DNA from 4 places in the Yokenella regensburgei genome. Region 2 is predicted to be linked to each of the others. Evidence: predicted binding sites of a transcription regulator. Region 2 holds the regulator's gene; each other region holds the start of a gene.

Region 1 (4,585 bases), on a different contig from region 2:
CCCGTTTGAAGCCCCACCGGGTATCGAGCTGCCGCTGCTGGGCGATCTCATCATCTGTCGCCAGGTTGTTGAACAGGAAGCCAAAGAGCAAGGTAAACCGCTTGAGGCCCACTGGGCGCACATGGTAGTGCACGGTAGCCTGCATCTGCTGGGCTACGACCACATTGAAGATGAAGAAGCTGAAGAAATGGAAAGCCTCGAAACAGAGATAATGCTTGCTCTGGGCTATGAGGATCCGTACATTTCCGAGAAAGAATAGTCCGTCATGCCGTCTGCGCTGAATTTACGCGAGGCGGCGAATTTTATATCAACATGAGAACCCAAACGACGCCATGAGCGACGACAATTCACACAGTAGCGACACCCTGAACAGTAAGAAGGGATTCTTCTCCCTGCTCCTGAGCCAGCTCTTTCACGGCGAACCCAAAAACCGTGACGATCTGCTGGCGCTGATCCGTGACTCCGGGCAGAACGACCTTATCGACGAAGATACGCGCGATATGCTCGAAGGGGTAATGGACATCGCCGAACAACGCGTTCGCGATATCATGATCCCCCGCTCACAGATGATTACCCTGAAACGTAACCAGACGCTGGACGAATGCCTTGATGTCATCATCGAGTCTGCCCACTCTCGTTTCCCGGTGATCAGTGAAGATAAAGATCACATTGAAGGGATTCTGATGGCTAAAGATCTGCTGCCGTTTATGCGCAGCGATGCCGAAGCCTTCAGCATGGATAAAGTGTTACGCCAGGCGGTGGTTGTACCTGAAAGCAAGCGGGTTGACCGCATGCTGAAAGAATTCCGTTCGCAGCGCTATCATATGGCTATCGTTATCGATGAGTTCGGTGGGGTGTCTGGTCTGGTGACCATTGAAGACATTCTTGAGCTTATCGTGGGCGAAATTGAAGATGAGTATGACGAAGAGGAAGATATCGATTTTCGTCAGCTAAGCCGCCACACCTGGACCGTGCGCGCGCTGGCTTCCATTGAAGACTTCAACGACACCTTCGACACCCACTTCAGCGATGAAGAGGTAGACACTATCGGCGGTCTGGTGATGCAGGCATTCGGGCATCTTCCGGCGCGCGGTGAGTCGATTGACATCGATGGTTACCAGTTTAAGGTCGCGATGGCCGACAGTCGCCGTATTATTCAGGTTCATGTCAAACTTCCGGACGACGCACCACAACCGAAGCTGGAAGATTAATTTAACGGGAAGACAAATCTAAATGGCATTTGCCTCTCTTCTTCAACGCCAGCGCGTGCGCTTACTGCTGGCGTTACTTTTCGGGGCCAGCGGTACGCTGGCTTTTTCACCTTACGATTTCTGGCCTGCGGCCCTGGTTTCGCTCTTCGGGCTACAGGCCTTAACCCTCGACCGGCGTCCGCTGCAAAGCGCCTGGATTGGCTATGCCTGGGGATTTGGCCTCTTCGGCACCGGCATTAACTGGGTTTACGTCAGTATCGCCCAGTTCGGCGGTATGCCTGGGCCGGTTAACATCTTCCTCGTCGTGCTGCTGGCGGCATATCTGTCGCTCTACACCGGTCTGTTTGCCGGTGTGCTCTCGCGCCTGTGGCCGAAAACCAGCTGGCTGCGGGTGGCGATTGCCGCACCGGTCGTCTGGCAGGTCACCGAGTTTCTGCGCGGCTGGGTGCTCACCGGCTTCCCGTGGCTGCAGTTTGGTTACAGCCAGATTGACGGCCCGCTGAAGGGGCTGGCACCGGTAATGGGCGTGGAGGCCATTAACTTCCTGCTGATGATGGTGAGCGGCCTGCTGGCGCTGGCGGTCGTACGCCGTTGCTGGCGTCCGTTGGTCATTGCCGTGGTGCTGTTCGCTCTGCCCTTCCCGCTGCGCTACATCCAGTGGTATCAGCTGTTGCCGGAACGTGCAACACAGGTATCGATGGTGCAGGGCAACATCCCGCAGTCGCTGAAGTGGGACGAAGGCCAACTGGTCAATACGCTCAAGATTTATCTCGACGCCACCGAGAAGGTCATGGGCAAGTCGCAGCTGATTATCTGGCCCGAATCCGCCATTCCGGATCTCGAAATCAACCAGCAGCGTCTGCTCAGCATGATGGACGATATGCTGCGCGCCAAAAACAGCTCGCTGATTACCGGAATTGTCGATTCACGTCTTAACAGCAAGAATCGCTACGATACCTACAACACCATTATCACGCTTGGCAAAGACAATCCGTACAGCTACAACTCCGCCGACCGCTACAACAAGAACCACCTCGTGCCGTTCGGCGAGTTTGTGCCGCTGGAGTCAATTCTGCGTCCGCTGGCGCCGTTCTTTGACCTGCCGATGTCATCCTTCAGCCGTGGAGCCTACGTTCAGCCTCAGCTGAGTGCACACAACCTGAAGCTGACCGCCGCTATCTGCTACGAGATTATTCTTGGCGAACAGGTGCGGGATAACTTCCGTCCGGACACCGACTTCCTGCTGACCATCTCTAACGATGCCTGGTTCGGTCAGTCTATCGGCCCGTGGCAGCATTTCCAGATGGCGCGAATGCGTGCGCTGGAGCTGGCGCGTCCACTGCTGCGCAGCACCAACAACGGGATTACCGCCGTGATTGGCCCGCGCGGCGAAATTCAGGCGATGATCCCGCAGTTCACCCGCGAGGTGCTGACCACCAAAGTCACCCCCACCAGCGGGCTTACACCGTATGCCCGAACCGGCAACTGGCCACTGTGGCTAATTACCGCCCTGTTCGGCTTTGGTGCGCTGTTGATGAGCCTGCGTAACCGACGTTAAGTTTAACCCCCTCTCCCCACGGGAGAGGGGGGATTCGCGCCTTCTCCCTTCCTCGCCATTCTGGCACAGCAATTGCTTTTATAAATCAGGCTGCTGCGTAACACGCATAAGCGCAACCGGGTTGCACCAGCACGGTACACGGGTAGCACCATTCGAGTGCAAACAGACTTTTTTGCCTCGAAACGGTGCGGCGCACTTCGCAAAAACAAACAATATCGCAGCAAAATATTTACATTAAGCCAAACTAAATGCTAACAAACACACATAACACTGCCCACTAAAGCGGCAGACCATAACAACATCACAATGGGTATCACGAGCGTCTCCGGCGCTGATGATAAGGAGTAGGATATGCAATTACGTAAACTGGCTGCGGCAATGCTGGTCATGGGTGTGACCGCCGGTCTGGCCCATGCTGAAGACGCACCTGCTGCGGGCAGCACCCTGGATAAAATCGCCAAAAACGGCGTGATTGTCGTGGGGCACCGTGAGTCATCTGTTCCCTTCTCTTATTACGATAATCAGCAGCAGGTTGTTGGTTATTCTCAGGACTACTCCAACGCTATCGTTGATGCGATTAAAAAACAGCTCAACAAACCGGATCTGCAGGTCAAACTGATCCCGATTACCTCGCAGAACCGTATTCCGCTGCTGCAAAACGGCACCTTTGACTTTGAGTGTGGCTCCACCACCAACAACGTCGAGCGTCAGCAGCAGGCTGCATTCTCTGACACCATCTTCGTCGTCGGCACTCGTCTGCTGGTGAAGAAAGGTGGCGATATCAAAGATTTCCCGGACCTGAAAGGCAAAGCGGTTGTAGTGACCTCCGGGACGACCTCTGAAGTTCTGCTGCATAAGCTTAACGACGAGAAGAAAATGGATATGCGCATCATCAGCGCGAAAGACCACGGTGACTCGTTCCGTACGCTGGAAAGCGGTCGTGCTGTGGCGTTTATGATGGATGATGCCCTGCTGGCTGGCGAGCGCGCGAAAGCGAAGAAACCGGACAACTGGGAGATCGTCGGCACACCGCAGTCTAAAGAGGCTTACGGCTGCATGCTGCGTAAAGACGATCCGCAGTTCAAGAAGCTGATGGATGACACCATCGCGAAGGCGCAAACCTCAGGCGAAGCAGCCAAGTGGTTTGAAAAATGGTTCAAGAACCCGATTCCACCGAAAAACCTGAATATGAACTTTGAACTGTCCGACGACATGAAAGCGCTGTTCAAAGAACCGAACGACAAAGCACTGAACTAATCAAAAACAATAAGGGCGGGTTCGCCTGCCCTCTCGACTGCCGGGAAACACGGACAGACTATACGCTGAATGGTCGTTCCCCATTCAGCACGAAAATGACACAGCGTTCTTCACATTGAGCTGTAACAAAGCAGGGTGAAAGACGACGTGTTTCCCCAAAATAGTTCGGGCTGCAGCAAGGCGGCGACACTGTGAATCCCCGGGAGCTTACTCAAGTAAGTGACTGGGGTGAACGAGGAAAGCCAACGCGCCTGCGGCTTGAAGTATGAAGGGGAAAGGTTTCCTTAGCAGTCTTCGAGGGTAGCTCTGCTACCCTTTTTTTTCTGGAGTAGATTTATGTCTATAGACTGGAACTGGGGGATCTTCCTGCAACAGGCCCCGTTCGGCAACACCACTTACCTGGGCTGGCTATGGAGCGGCTTTCAGGTCACCGTCGCGCTATCCATTTCGGCATGGATTATCGCATTTCTTGTGGGCTCACTGTTTGGCATTCTGCGTACCGTTCCGAACCGCTTTCTCTCAGGCCTCGGCACGCTGTATGTTGAACTCTTCCGTAACG
Region 2 (4,585 bases):
CGGGTAACAGCACTACCGGCAGGTTGTCCACGCAGTAGAAACCCATATCTTCCAGCGCGCGCAGGGCGACGGATTTCCCCGAGCCTGAACGACCGCTGACGATCATCAGTACCATGTACCGTTTCTCCTCAGTACGAAAAAGGGTAAACACATCATCCTGTAATCTGCCTCTTACGCATCATCACTGCCTTCGGCTTCCGTAATGATTTGGTAGAGCTCTTCATCACTTTGTGCAGCCCGCAGGCGCCGGCAAATAGTCTTATCCGCCAGACGTTTGGCCACCAGCGATAGCGTATGCAGATGCGTTTTCGTCTGATCGGCAGGGACCAGCAGGGCGAAAAGCAGATCCACCGGCTGGTTGTCGATGGCATCGAACGCAATCGGGGTTTCCAGCTGCACAAAGACGCCAACGGCGCGCAGCGTATCCTCTTCCAGTTTACCGTGCGGAATGGCAATGCCATTACCGATACCGGTACTGCCCATTTTTTCGCGGGTGAGAATGGCTTCGAACACCACCTGCGGGGGCAGACTTAGCTGTTTGGCGGCCAGCTCGCTGATAATTTCCAGCGCGCGCTTTTTACTCTGGCAGTGGACGCCACTACGGGTACATTCCTGGTTAAGGACATTGCTCAGTTGAAGAGCCGAATCGTTGTTCATCATAATTTCACCTGAGCATCGCCTGATGCAGAGGTCTGTATCAGGCGAGTGCTCGGACAATTAGTGTTGTTTTAGTTTATCTTTATGCTTGTTCAGCTGTCTCGCCAGTTTGTCTATCAAACCGTCAATCGCAGCATACATATCCTGACCTTCCGCACTGGCATGAATCTCACCACCGTTGACATGCAGGGTGGCGTCTGACACATGGGTCACTTTCTCCACTTTTAACACAATATAGACCTGATTGATCCTGTCGAAATATTGTTCGAGTTTGCTGAATTTCGAATTAAGAAATTCGCGCAATGCCTCGGTGATTTCGACGTTGTGTCCTGTAATGTTGAGCTGCATAGTGTCTTCCTTATCAGTTTTATCAGACCAGTTGTTTACGCTGGTTTGATGGCGGAATGGACAGAGACTCTCGGTACTTCGCGACGGTACGGCGGGCCACCATAATGCCCTGTTCAGACAACATAGAGGTTAGCTTGCTGTCGCTCAGTGGTTTCGCGGGATTTTCCGCGGCAATTAACTTCTTCACCAGTGCGCGAATTGCCGTAGAAGAGGCTTCGCCGCCGCCCTCGGTATTCACGTGACTTGAGAAGAAATATTTAAGCTCAAAAATACCGCGCGGACTGTGCAGATACTTCTGCGTTGTCACGCGTGAAATCGTCGATTCATGCATCTCGACGGCCTGGGCGATATCGGCCAGTACCATCGGTTTCATCATCTCTTCGCCCTGTTCAAAGAAGGCCTGCTGCTGCTCGACGATGCAGCGGCTGACGCGCAGGAGCGTGTCGTTACGACTTTCCAGGCTCTTGATGAGCCACTTCGCTTCCTGCAGGTTGCTACGGATAAACTGACCGTCAGTTTCGTTGCGCACGTTGTTACCCATGGCTGCGTACTGCTGGTTTATCTGCAGGCGCGGGATACTGTCGGAGTTGAGCTCTACGACCCAGCGGGTACCCATCTTGCGTACCAGCACGTCGGGGATGACATATTCCGGCTCTCCGGTCTGAATTGACTGCCCGGGGCGTGGATCCAGCGACTGGATCAGGTTCACCGCCTCTTTCAGCACCTCTTCTTTCAGACGTGTAACACGCATCAGGGAGCGAAAGTCGTGATTGGCGAGCAGATCGAGATGATCGCTAATGATGAGCCGCGCCTCTTCCAGACGCGGTGTCTCTTTGCTGAACTGGGAGAGCTGGATAAGCAGGCAGTCGCGAAGATCCTTCGCCGCCACGCCGACCGGATCGAAGCGCTGAATGCGTTTGAGCACGGCTTCAATCTCTTCGATACCGACATCGTCGTCGCCGATACTTTCCAGAATATCCTCAACGGAAATAGTGAGGTATCCGGTGTCATCGACCGCATCGACAATCGAGGTGGCAATGGCGCGGTCGGTATCCGAGAACGGGGTCAGCTCCACCTGCCACATCAGGTAATCCTGCAGTGACTGAGTGGTCTCTCCCTGGTAGACCGGCAGTTCGTCGTCGATGTAGTCCGCGCCGGTGCCAGACGGCGTTCCGGCGGTGTAGATTTCATCCCAGCTGGCGTCGAGCGGAAGCTCTTCCGGCATCTCTTTTTGTTCGAGGGCGTCAACGGTATCAAGGGTTTCCTTGTCCGGTGTCTCCGTGGTGTCGACCTCATCGTGAAGATCGGTTTGCTCAAGCAACGGATTGCTCTCCAGCGCTTGCTGAAGCTCTTGTTGAAGCTCCAGCGTCGAGAGTTGTAGCAGGCGAATGGCCTGTTGCAGCTGCGGCGTCATGGCGAGCTGTTGGCTGAGTCTTAACTGCAAACCTTGCTTCATGTTCAGGTCATTAATCTCCAGGAGTTACAACAATGACACTACCCTATCAGAGTCTGAAGTCTTCCCCAAGGTAGACGCGCTTAACATGCTCATCTTCGAGGATTTCTTTTGGCGTTCCGTGAGCTATGAGGTGTCCCTGGCTCACAATATAAGCTCGCTCACAGACGGCCAGCGTCTCGCGGACGTTATGGTCGGTTATCAGGACACCGAGACCGCTGTCACGCAGGTGCTCGATAATGCGTTTGATGTCGATAACGGAGATCGGGTCTACACCGGCGAAAGGTTCATCAAGCAGGATGAATTTCGGGTTGGCAGCCAGGGCGCGGGCGATTTCCACACGGCGGCGTTCACCACCGGAAAGCGCCTGACCGAGGTTGTCGCGCAGGTGCTCAATGTGGAACTCTTCCATCAGCTCGTTGGCGCGATCGACGCGCTGTTCGTTGCTGAGATCGTCACGGATCTGCAGTACAGCCATCAGGTTATCGTACACGCTCAGACGGCGGAAAATGGACGCTTCCTGCGGCAGGTAGCCAATGCCACGACGGGCGCGGGCATGCAGCGGCAGCAGGCTGATATCTTCATCATCGATGATAATATTACCCGCGTCGCGTGGAACGATGCCGACCACCATATAAAAGGTGGTGGTTTTACCCGCACCGTTAGGGCCAAGCAGGCCCACAATCTCGCCGGAGTTGACGGTCAGACTGACATCTTCCACCACGCGGCGGCCTTTATAAGCCTTGGCGAGATTCTTTGCAGTTAATGTTGCCATAACGAATTAGTTACTCTTCTTTTGCGCCGGAGCCGGGCTGTTGCCGTTTTTGTTCTGCAGCTGTGACGGTACCAGAACGGTGGTCACGCGTTTGCCTTTATCGCTAAAGGCCTGCATTTTCTGCTCTTTGACCAGGTAGGTTATCTTGTCGCCTGTAATGTTGCTGTCGAGCTGTTCAAGATACGCATTGCCGGTCAGCACCACGAAATCGTTCTGCAGTTCATAATGCATTTTAGAGGCGTGACCTTTCACCGGTTTGCCGCTGTCCTGCATTTGGTAGAAGGTCGCCGGGTTACCAAAACCGTCGATCACTTCTTTGCCTTTTTCGCCTTCCGGACGCGTTACCACGACCTTATCGGCATTGATTTTGATGGTGCCCTGGGTCACGACGACGTTACCGGTGAAGGTGACGATGTTCCCCTGCATGTCCAGCGACTGAGTGTCAGACTCAATATGAATAGGCTGATCGGTATCACCGGTTAACGCCAGTGCCGGCAGACTGGCCGCCAGCAGCGTGCTGGCGAGCGCTAATTTAAGGCTTAGTTTGTGTGTTCTGAATTTCATATGAGGTTCTAACCTTTTCAATCAGCTCGGCGTTTTTGCTGCGTAGATTTCCGCGCATTTTCAGGCCGCTGGAATTAAATGTGGTTCCGTACAGTGTTACCAGATCATCAGACGTGACATCCTGAGTGATCAAGTTAATCTGAGCGTTGTCCGTTGTAATTTTACGCAGTTGTGAGTCTGCCGTCAGCGCGTTAACTTCAACGTGTCCGTACAGATACAACATGCGGTCGTTAGTGAGTTTGGCTTTATCGGCCTTAATTGACCAGGTTGGCACTTTGTTGACGTCAAAGGTGGTCAACACCGGGTTGGTAAACCACGAAATGGCCTGGTCAGAAAAATACTCCACGTGCTCCGCAATCAAGCGGTAAGTCAGCGCACCCTCTGGGCTGTAGACGACCGTATCGGAGTGCTCACTCTTGTAAGTCGGTTCGTTAGGGTTGGCGACTATCTCCTTCGTATCGTCTTTGCTCGCCAGATTTACGCCGATAAGAATCAGCGCAATCAGCGATAGCAGAATGATAACCCAACGTCTGGTTTTGCTCATATCGATTGCCCTTTGGCTTCCTCTAGCTTGCCCTGTGCCAATAGTAACAAATCACAGACTTCTCGTACCGCTCCACGACCACCGTTGATATAGGTAACGTAATCCGCGCGTGAAATCAGTATCGGATGGGCATCGGCGACGGCAACGCCGAGCGCGACGTCCGCCATGACCGGCCAGTCGATAAGGTCATCCCCTACATAGGCCACTTGTTGCGGAGAAAGCGAGAGTTTCTCCAGCAGCTCGC
Region 3 (4,585 bases), on a different contig from region 2:
CAATCATATAAAAAGTTATGCGTTGTAGGCGTTCTCGCCGTGGCTGTTGACGTCCAGCCCTTCGCGTTCTTGATCTTCCGGAACCCGCAGGCCGACGGTCAGGTCTGCCAGCTTGTAGCCAATAAAGGCCACCACGCCTGACCAGACGATCGTTATCCCGACGCTTTCGAGCTGTACCAACACCTGGTGCCACATCGTCACGCCTTCGGCGTAGCCGACACCGCCAAAGGCGGTAGAGGCGAAGAACCCGGTCAGAATACAACCGATGATGCCGCAGACGCCGTGAACGCCGAAGACGTCACAAGGGTCATCCACCCGCAGCCAGCGCTTCAGCGCCGTCACGCCCCAGAGCCCCGCCAGGCCGGCAACAATCCCGAGGATAAGCGAGCCGCCCACCCCGATATAGCCACACGCCGGAGTCACCGCAACCAGCCCGGCGATGGCGCCGGAACAGGCTCCCAGCAGAGAAGGTTTACCGCGCACTACCCATTCGCCAAACACCCAGCCGAGGATGGCGGCAGCGGTGGCCACAACGGTGTTGACGAACGCCAGCGCCGCAATTTCGTTCGCCGCACTGGCAGAACCGGCGTTAAAACCAAACCAGCCGATATAGAGGATCGCGGTACCGGTGAACACCATCGGCAGGTTATGCGGTTTGAACGCTTCTTTGCCGAACCCGACGCGTTTACCGATGAGATACGCCCCCACCAGCCCGGCCACCGCAGCATTGATATGCACAACGGTACCACCCGCGAAGTCCAGCGCACCGTGCGAGGCCAGCAGGCCGCCCCCCCACACCATATGGGCGATCGGAACATAAGAGAGCGTCATCCACACCACCACAAAAATCAGCACCGCGGAGAAGCGAATACGCTCCGCCAGCGCACCGACAATCAGGCCAACGGTGATGCAGGCAAACGACGCCTGGAACACGACGTGGATATACTGATAGAAGGTGCCCATCAGCGCTTTCAGCTCAATGTTCTTCAGCATCACCCACTCGAAGCTGCCAAAGAAGTTGCCACCGCTACCGAAGGCAAGCGTGTAGCCGTACACCACCCACAGCACGCACACCAGCGCAAAGGTGACGGTGACCTGGGTCAGCATTGAAAGGACGTTCTTGCTGCGGATAAGGCCACCGTAGAACAGGGCAATACCGGGGATGCTCATAAACAGCACCAGCGCGGTACAAATCATCATAAAGGCGTTGTCTGCTTTATCCGCCACCGCCGGTGCTGCCAGCGCCAGACCCGGCATCAGCGCCAGCGCCGCCAGGCTTGCTTTCATCAAAGGTTTTTTCATCGTGGTACCCTATCGCTGTGTGCCCGAAATCAGAGTGCCGCTTCGTCGGCTTCGCCGGTACGAATGCGAATGACGCGCTGCAGTTCGGCGACGAAGATTTTGCCGTCGCCAATTTTCCCGGTGTAGGCGGCTTTAGTGACCACGTCGATGACCTCATCGAGCTGATCGTCCGCAATCGCTACATCGATTTTCACTTTTGGCAGGAAATTGACGCTGTACTCTGCCCCACGGTAAAGCTCGGCATGGCCTTTCTGACGACCAAAACCTTTCACTTCCGTGACGGTCAGCCCCTGAATACCAATTGCGGAGAGCGCCTCGCGGACGTCCTCCAGTTTGAATGGTTTGATTACCACGGTAACCAGCTTCATAGATCCCCTCCAGTCAGAATTCACTAATGGCTGCAGCTAACACAGGGTTCAAAGCAAGGGGCATGCCAAAAGTAAAAATCGTGCCGTCAGGCGGCAAATTGCGGGGGTTACGCCATTACAATCGCGGGATAAAAACGAAAAACGCACCATGCGGGTGCATGATGCGTGTCACAAAAGCATTGTGTTAGAAAAATGCCTGCCGCTGGTGCATCAGGCGGTTAAGACATCTTCCTCAGCGCTGGCGGCAAGCTCTTCTCCGGCAAGCTGCAGCTGATACATTTGCCAGTAACGGCCTTTGGCTTCAAGCAGTTGCTGGTGTGAACCCTGCTCAACGGCTTCACCCCGGTGGAGCACCATAATGGTATCGGCTTCCACGATGGTCGAAAGACGGTGGGCAATCACCACAAGCGTAGTGTGCTCGCGCACGGCGCTCAGCGCCTGCTGGATCGCACGCTCGGTACCGGAGTCTATGTTAGCGGTGGCTTCGTCGAGGATCAGCACCTGCGGGGTATCCACCAGCACACGGGCCAGCGCCAGCAGCTGTTTCTGCCCCACTGAGAGATTATTCCCCTGCTCGCCAAGGTGAGTATGGATCCCCTCAGGCAGGCTGCGCGCAAGCTCCGCGAGCTGCACCGTCTCCAGCGCCTTCCACACCTGCTCTTCGCTGACGTCACGCCCAAGGGTAACGTTGACGAAGAACGACTCGGCCATCACCACCGGATCCTGCTGCACCATCGCCACGCCCTGGCGCAGCACCGAGTGGCTCAGGGTAGACAGCGAACGCCCGTCAAGACGGATGTCACCCTGGCTTAGCGGGTAATAGCCCATCAGCAGGCTGGCAAGGGTACTTTTCCCACTGCCGGTATGCCCCACCAGCGCCACGAAACTGCGGGACGGGATGCTGAGGTTAATATTCTGCAGCACCAGCCGGTCATCGCGATAAGCAAACGAGACGTTATCAATATCAATCGACCCGCTCTGTAGCGGTGTGGTGTCGTGACCGTAGGTCTGACGCGGGCGGTCCATCAGCGCAAAAACGCGTTCACCGGCGACCACCGCCTGCTGCAGCATCGACTGCTGGGTCGTCAGTTCAATCAGCGGTTCGTTGAGCCGCCCCAGATAGCTGATGAAGGCGTACAGCACCCCCACTTCAATTGTTCCGACAGAGGTGAAACCAAACAGCATCAGCAACCCGCAGAGCACCAGCGCGGAAAACAGGCTCAGCAGCGGACGCAGCAGGAAGCCGTCGAGACGCAGCGTCTGCATTCGCGCCATGTAGTGCGAACGACTGGCCTCGTTCATCCGTTCACCAAAGCGCGCCTGCTGGCGGAACTGCTGAATAACGCTCATGCCGTTAATAATTTCGTTAAAACCGTCGTTGATATCCGCCAGGTATGCCCGCACGCGGCGCACGATTGGCGTGCTGTAACGTTGATAAATCAGCATCACCACAATCACCGCCGGGAAGATGCACAGCGCGACCAGCGCCATGCGCCAGTCGAGGCTGAACATCGCTACCAGCATCGCACCTATCAGCGCCGCGCTGCGTAGTACGGTGGCGACGACGGTAACGTACAGATCGCGGATCACTTCCGTATCGTTGGTGACGCGGGAGATGATTTCGCCCACCGGCTGGGTATCGAACGCGCTCAGTGGCTGGCGCAGCGCCGCGTCCATGACGTCGGTACGCAGCTGCTGTACCACCCCCACGGCGGCACGGTTAAACAGCAGCGACTGCATATAGTGCAGGCTCGCCGCCAGCACCTGAAGCCCGACGTACACCGCGGCCAGCCCGGCCACAATGCCGAGGGGCAGGTAGTCTTTTGCGACCATGTTATCGATGAAATAGCTGATGAGCATCGGGCCGCTCACTTCGGCAATCGCGGCTATCCACATCATCCCCACCGCCACGGTGAGCGGTTTACGCCACGGGGAGCCATAGGCCAGCAGCCGTTTCAGCGTCGGCCAGAGTTGTCCTGCTTTACGCATGAGGCACCTCCTCTGCCGGCGCGTCGTTAAGCGCGGCCTCCAGTTGCTGATAGCGATACATATCGCGATACCAGCCGCTTTGCCCCGCCAGCGCCTCGTGGCTGCCGCGCTGGGCGATATGCCCGTGCTGCATCACGATTATCTCACTGGCATCGGTCAACGCCGAGAGGCGGTGCGCGCTGATAATCACGGTTTTGCCTTCGCCCCACTGGCGCAGGTTATGCAGGATCTGGTGCTCGGTACGACCATCCACCGCCGACAGCGCGTCGTCGAGGATCAAAATTTCAGCTTCCAGCAGCAGTGCACGCGCAATGGCGATACGCTGCTTTTGCCCGCCCGAGAGCATCACGCCGCGCTCGCCCACTTCGGTATCGTAGCCCTGCGGCAGACGCAGAATATCGTCATGTACGCTGGCAAGCCTGGTCGCATGCTCAATTTCGGCCTGGGTCGCCCCCGGTTTGCCCAACGCGATATTGTTGGCTACGGTGTCGGAGAACAGGAACGGCGTCTGGCTCACCACCGCCAGGCGGCTGCGCCAGTCGTCCAGCCTGAGATGCGGCAGCGGAACGTCGTGGAAGCAGATCTCTCCGTGTTCAACATCGTAATGACGCTGGATAAGCGACAGCACCGTTGATTTCCCGGCGCCGGTCGGCCCGCAGATACCGAGCATCTGCCCGGGCTTAAGGGTGAAATTGACATTCTCCAGCGTGCGGGTGTCGCTTTGCGGATAGTGGAACTCGTTGATAGCAACGCTCAACGTTCCGCGCCCGGCGGGCACCGCTTCGCTGCCGTCATTCACTACCGGCGCCTCGGCGAGCATCGCACGAATACGGCTGTACGCCGCGCTACCGCGCTCTACGATGTTAAACATCCACGCCAGCGCCAGCATCGGCCAGATCATAAGCCCGAGGTACATCATAAAACTG
Region 4 (4,585 bases), 500 kb from region 2:
GGGCAAGTATGGTAAAGCATCCGCTGGTCGACAAGGAAGTAGCAGACTGACCTGCGCCGCAAATTCTCACCATTTCTCGAAACTCTGCGCAGGAATGCTCTATCATGGCGCCCATCTCACGACAATGCCTTTACCCTTCGCGGAGAACCCTATGAGTCAATTCTTACTGAATGCCGGCCGTCAGGCCCTGTTACTGGAACTTCAGGAAGCCAGCCGTCTGCCGGATAGTCTCGATGAGCGCTTTGTCCGCGCCGCAGAAACCATTATTAACTGCAAAGGCAAGCTGATTGTTTCTGGTATTGGCAAGTCCGGTCATATCGGTAAAAAACTCGCCGCTACCTTCGCCAGCACCGGCACTCCGGCCTTTTTTGTTCACCCTGCCGAAGCCCTGCACGGCGATCTGGGGATGATTGAGAGCCGCGACGTCATGCTGTTCATCTCCTATTCCGGCAGTGCGAAAGAGCTGGATTTGATTATCCCTCGACTGGAGGAGCGCGGCGTGGCGCTGCTGGCAATGACCGGCAAACCGCAGTCAACGCTGGCGCTGGCCGCGACGGCGACGCTTGATATTTCGGTCGAGCGCGAAGCCTGCCCAATGCATCTGGCCCCAACCTCCAGCACCGTAAATACCCTGATGCTCGGCGACGCGCTGGCGATGGCGGTGATGCAGGCGCGTGGCTTTAACGAAGAAGACTTTGCCCGTTCGCACCCGGCTGGCGCGCTGGGCGCACGACTGTTGAATAAAGTCCATCACCTGATGCGCCGCGACGGTGACGTGCCGCAGGTACAGCTTGAAGCGAGCGTGATGGACGCCATGCTGGAACTGAGCCGTACCGGCCTCGGCCTGGTGGCGATCTGTAACGCAGACGGCGGCGTAGAAGGCGTGTTCACCGACGGCGACCTGCGGCGCTGGCTGGTCGGCGGCGGCACACTGAACGATATCGTCGCCCCGGCCATGACCCGCGGTGGCGTAACGCTACAGGCGCAGGAACGCGCCATTGAAGCGAAAGAGATTCTGATGCGTCACAAGATCAGCGCCGCACCGGTCGTCGACGAAGCGGGCAAACTGACCGGCGCGATTAACCTGCAAAACTTCTATCAGGCGGGCATTCTCTAACCCTTCATCCCCAGACGTTTCGCCAGCCGGTGCAGGTTGGCGACGTCCATCTCAAGCGCCCGGGCGGCAGTCGCCCATTTGTGCTGAGCCTGCTCCAGCGCCCGGGCGATAGTCTCGCGCTGAAATGCCTCGGTCGCTTCGCGAAGGTTACGGGTGTCCGGCGCGACTTCCACTGCCGGCGCCTCTACCATTACCTCTTCGCCGGTCTGGAAATGCTGCGCCTGCAGCACCACGTCATCTCCAGAGCGCGCCGCCCGCGCCAGCACCACCGCACGATGAATCGCATGCTCAAGCTCACGCACGTTCCCCGGCCAGTGCCAGGCCAGCAATTTTGCCCGCGCGCCGGCGCTCAGGAGCACCTGAGAAAGCCCCAGCCGCAGCCGGCACTGTTCGCAGAAATAGCCCGCCAGCAGCAGGACATCATCGCCACGTTCACGCAGCGGCGGCACGGAAAGCGGGAAAACGCTCAACCGGTGGAACAGGTCGGCACGAAAACGCCCCGCCAGGACCTCCTCGCGCAAATCGCGGTTGGTCGCCGCCAGCACCCGGACATCCACCCGCAGGCTGCTGTCGTCCCCCACCCGCTGAATGTCGCCATACTGCAATACGCGCAGCAGTTTGGCCTGTAACGCCAGCGACAGCTCGCCGATTTCATCAAGAAACAGCGTACCGTTGTCCGCCATCTCAAACTTACCGCTGCGGTGGCTGATAGCGCCGGTGAAGGCGCCCTTAACGTGACCAAACAGCTCGCTTTCAGCAACGCTCTCCGGCAGTGCCGCACAGTTGAGATACACCAGCGGATTAGCCGCCCGCGGTGAACCTTCGTGAATGGCCTTCGCCACCAGCTCTTTACCGGTCCCGGTCTCTCCGCTAATCAGCACGTTGAGATCGGAGGCCGCCACGATGTCTATCTCCTTTTTCAACTGCAGCATACGCTCGGAAAGGCCGATCATCTCTTGCCCCGAGGGAATACTGTCGCGGGTGGTGGCGTCCGGTAGCACGTTCTGGTTCTCAAGCCGGGCAATCAGCAGCGCATTATTCAGCGCCCCCGACACCAGCGCGGCAATCAACCGCAATTCTTCGTCGCTGAAGCTGTCGAACTGATCTGCCGACATACCATCGAGCGTTAAGGCGCCAATCAGGTTTTGGCCCGCAAACAGCGGTAGCCCCAGGCAGGCGTGTACTTTCAGGCTTTCATGGCCTGGGATCAGACCATCGTAGGGATCCGGTAACGAGCTGTCTGCCGGGAAGCGCACCACATCCCCGGCGCGGGCAATTGCCTCAAGGCGTGGATGCCCTTCGAGGGTGAAACGTCGCCCGAGGACATCTTTCGCCAGACCATCAATCGCCAGGGGCACAAACTGATGCGCCTCATAGCGCAGCAGCGCCGAGGCATCGCAGCCCAGCACCTCGCGTAGAGTGGTGATAAGCCGTGCAAAGCGGTCCTGATGACCAATATCGCTTTGCAAATCAATGGCAATTTTTGCCAGCACTTCTACAGAAAAACTCATTACCGCCTCGCTGTCATTTTGACAATTTATATTGTCATATTGACGAAGATATTCATAGTCACTTTGACATCGATAAAAATCAGTAAAACAACAAAATCATTTAAAATCAATAAACTAAAAAGTTGGCACGCAACTTGATAATAGCCAGATATCTTTTTTCAAAAACCGTATAAATGATATTGAGGTTGTTATGGCGATTCATGTAAAAAATAACATTCACTGGGTTGGACAGCGTGACTGGGAAGTCCGTGATTTTCATGGTACCGAGTACAAAACGCTCCGGGGCAGCAGCTATAACAGCTATTTGATTCGCGAAGAAAAAAACGTACTGATCGATACCGTCGATCACAAATTCAGCCGTGATTTTGTGCAGAACCTGCGTGCCGAAATCGACCTGGCCGATATCGACTACATCATCATCAACCACGCCGAAGAGGATCACGCCGGGGCGCTGACTGAACTGATGTCCTGTATTCCGGACACGCCGATTTACTGCACTGCCAACGCCATTGATTCTATCAACGGTCACCACCATCACCCGGAGTGGAATTTCAACGTGGTGAAAACCGGCGACAGTCTGGATATTGGCAACGGCAAATCGCTGATTTTCGTAGAAACGCCGATGCTGCACTGGCCGGACAGCATGATGACCTACATGACCGGCGACGCGGTGCTGTTCAGTAACGACGCTTTCGGTCAGCACTACTGCGACGAACACCTGTTCAACGATGAAGTTGACCAAATCGAACTGTACGAGCAATGTCTGCGCTACTACGCCAATATCCTGACGCCGTTCAGCCGCCTGGTAACGCCAAAAATCACCGAGATCCTCGGCTTCAACCTGCCAGTAGAGATGATTGCTACCTCCCATGGCGTGGTATGGCGCGATAATCCAACGCAGATTGTCGAGCAGTACCTGAAGTGGGCAGCGGATTACCAGGAAGACAGGATCACCATTTTCTACGACACCATGTCGAACAACACCCGGATGATGGCCGATGCGATTGCCCAGGGGATCAACGAAGTCGATCCTCGTGTGGCGGTGAAAATCTTTAACGTCGCCCGTAGCGATAAAAACGAAATCCTCACTAACGTCTTCCGCTCCAAAGGCGTACTGGTTGGGACCTCAACCATGAACAACGTGATGATGCCGAAAATCGCCGGACTGGTAGAAGAGATAACCGGCCTGCGTTTTCGCAATAAACACGCCAGCGCCTTTGGTTCCCACGGCTGGAGCGGCGGCGCGGTTGACCGTCTCTCCACCCGTCTGCAGGATGCCGGTTTAGAGATGTCGCTGAGCCTGAAAGCAAAATGGCGCCCGGACCTCGACGCGCTGGAACTGTGCCGCGAACATGGCCGCGAAATTGCCCGCCAGTGGGCGCTTACTCCACTTCCTGTGGCTGAGCGTACTGAATCTCAGGCAGCCGCAGACACCGCCTGCGCGAAGGCAGCAGCGGCAGATCTCGGGCCAATGATGCAGTGCAGCGTTTGCCAGTGGATCTACGATCCAGCAAAAGGCGAGCCAAATCAGGACGTTCAGCCGGGTACACCGTGGAGCGACGTGCCGGATAATTTCCTGTGTCCGGAATGCTCTCTCGGCAAAGAGGTCTTCGACGTCCTGGCCACGGAGGCAAAATGAAACATGGCATTATGATAATTGGTTCGGGCTTCGCCGCCCGCCAGTTAGTCAAAAACATCCGCAAGCAGGATACCGTCGTCCCCATCACCCTGGTCGCCGCCGACAGCATGGATGAGTACAACAAACCGGATATCAGTCACGTTATCAGCCGTGGACTCAGCGCAGACGAACTGACCTTACAAACCGCCGGTGAGTTTGCCGAGCAGTATAACCTGCGTCTGTTTCCGCAGACCTGGGTGACAGAAATTGACGCCGACGCGCACTGGGTTAAAAGCCGGGATAAACAGTGGCACTTCGACAAACTGGTCCTGGCGACCG

The links. The regulator sigma-54, encoded in region 2, starts transcription at its own class of promoters, with help from an activator protein. The targets are predictions, from matches to a motif close to GTTGGCACANNTTTCGCTNT.
Region 1: C7387_RS10710 (amino acid ABC transporter substrate-binding protein) is a predicted target of sigma-54. The motif match lies at 2,829-2,848, and genes of this name have one in related genera.
Region 3: glnK (P-II family nitrogen regulator) is a predicted target of sigma-54. The motif match lies at 1,721-1,740, and genes of this name have one in related genera.
Region 4: norV (anaerobic nitric oxide reductase flavorubredoxin) is a predicted target of sigma-54. The motif match lies at 2,750-2,769, and genes of this name have one in related genera.

The regions. Positions count from the first base shown of each region.
Region 1 is NZ_RBIZ01000003.1:2,180,290-2,184,874, forward strand. It holds gene ybeY (rRNA maturation RNase YbeY) at 1-259, shown strand, start outside; gene corC (CNNM family magnesium/cobalt transport protein CorC) at 333-1,211, shown strand; gene lnt (apolipoprotein N-acyltransferase) at 1,234-2,769, shown strand; gene C7387_RS10710 (amino acid ABC transporter substrate-binding protein) at 3,121-4,026, shown strand; gene C7387_RS10715 (amino acid ABC transporter permease) at 4,363-4,585, shown strand, end outside.
Region 2 is NZ_RBIZ01000004.1:665,985-670,569, reverse strand. It holds gene rapZ (RNase adapter RapZ) at 1-115, opposite strand, end outside; gene ptsN (PTS IIA-like nitrogen regulatory protein PtsN) at 172-660, opposite strand; gene hpf (ribosome hibernation promoting factor) at 718-1,005, opposite strand; gene rpoN (RNA polymerase factor sigma-54) at 1,028-2,461, opposite strand; gene lptB (LPS export ABC transporter ATP-binding protein) at 2,508-3,233, opposite strand; gene lptA (lipopolysaccharide ABC transporter substrate-binding protein LptA) at 3,240-3,797, opposite strand; gene lptC (LPS export ABC transporter periplasmic protein LptC) at 3,766-4,341, opposite strand; gene kdsC (3-deoxy-manno-octulosonate-8-phosphatase KdsC) at 4,338-4,585, opposite strand, start outside.
Region 3 is NZ_RBIZ01000007.1:166,610-171,194, reverse strand. It holds gene amtB (ammonium transporter AmtB) at 16-1,302, opposite strand; gene glnK (P-II family nitrogen regulator) at 1,332-1,670, opposite strand; gene C7387_RS20830 (SmdB family multidrug efflux ABC transporter permease/ATP-binding protein) at 1,881-3,659, opposite strand; gene C7387_RS20825 (SmdA family multidrug ABC transporter permease/ATP-binding protein) at 3,652-4,585, opposite strand, start outside.
Region 4 is NZ_RBIZ01000004.1:168,036-172,620, forward strand. It holds gene gutQ (arabinose-5-phosphate isomerase GutQ) at 152-1,117, shown strand; gene norR (nitric oxide reductase transcriptional regulator NorR) at 1,114-2,628, opposite strand; gene norV (anaerobic nitric oxide reductase flavorubredoxin) at 2,819-4,267, shown strand; gene norW (NADH:flavorubredoxin reductase NorW) at 4,264-4,585, shown strand, end outside.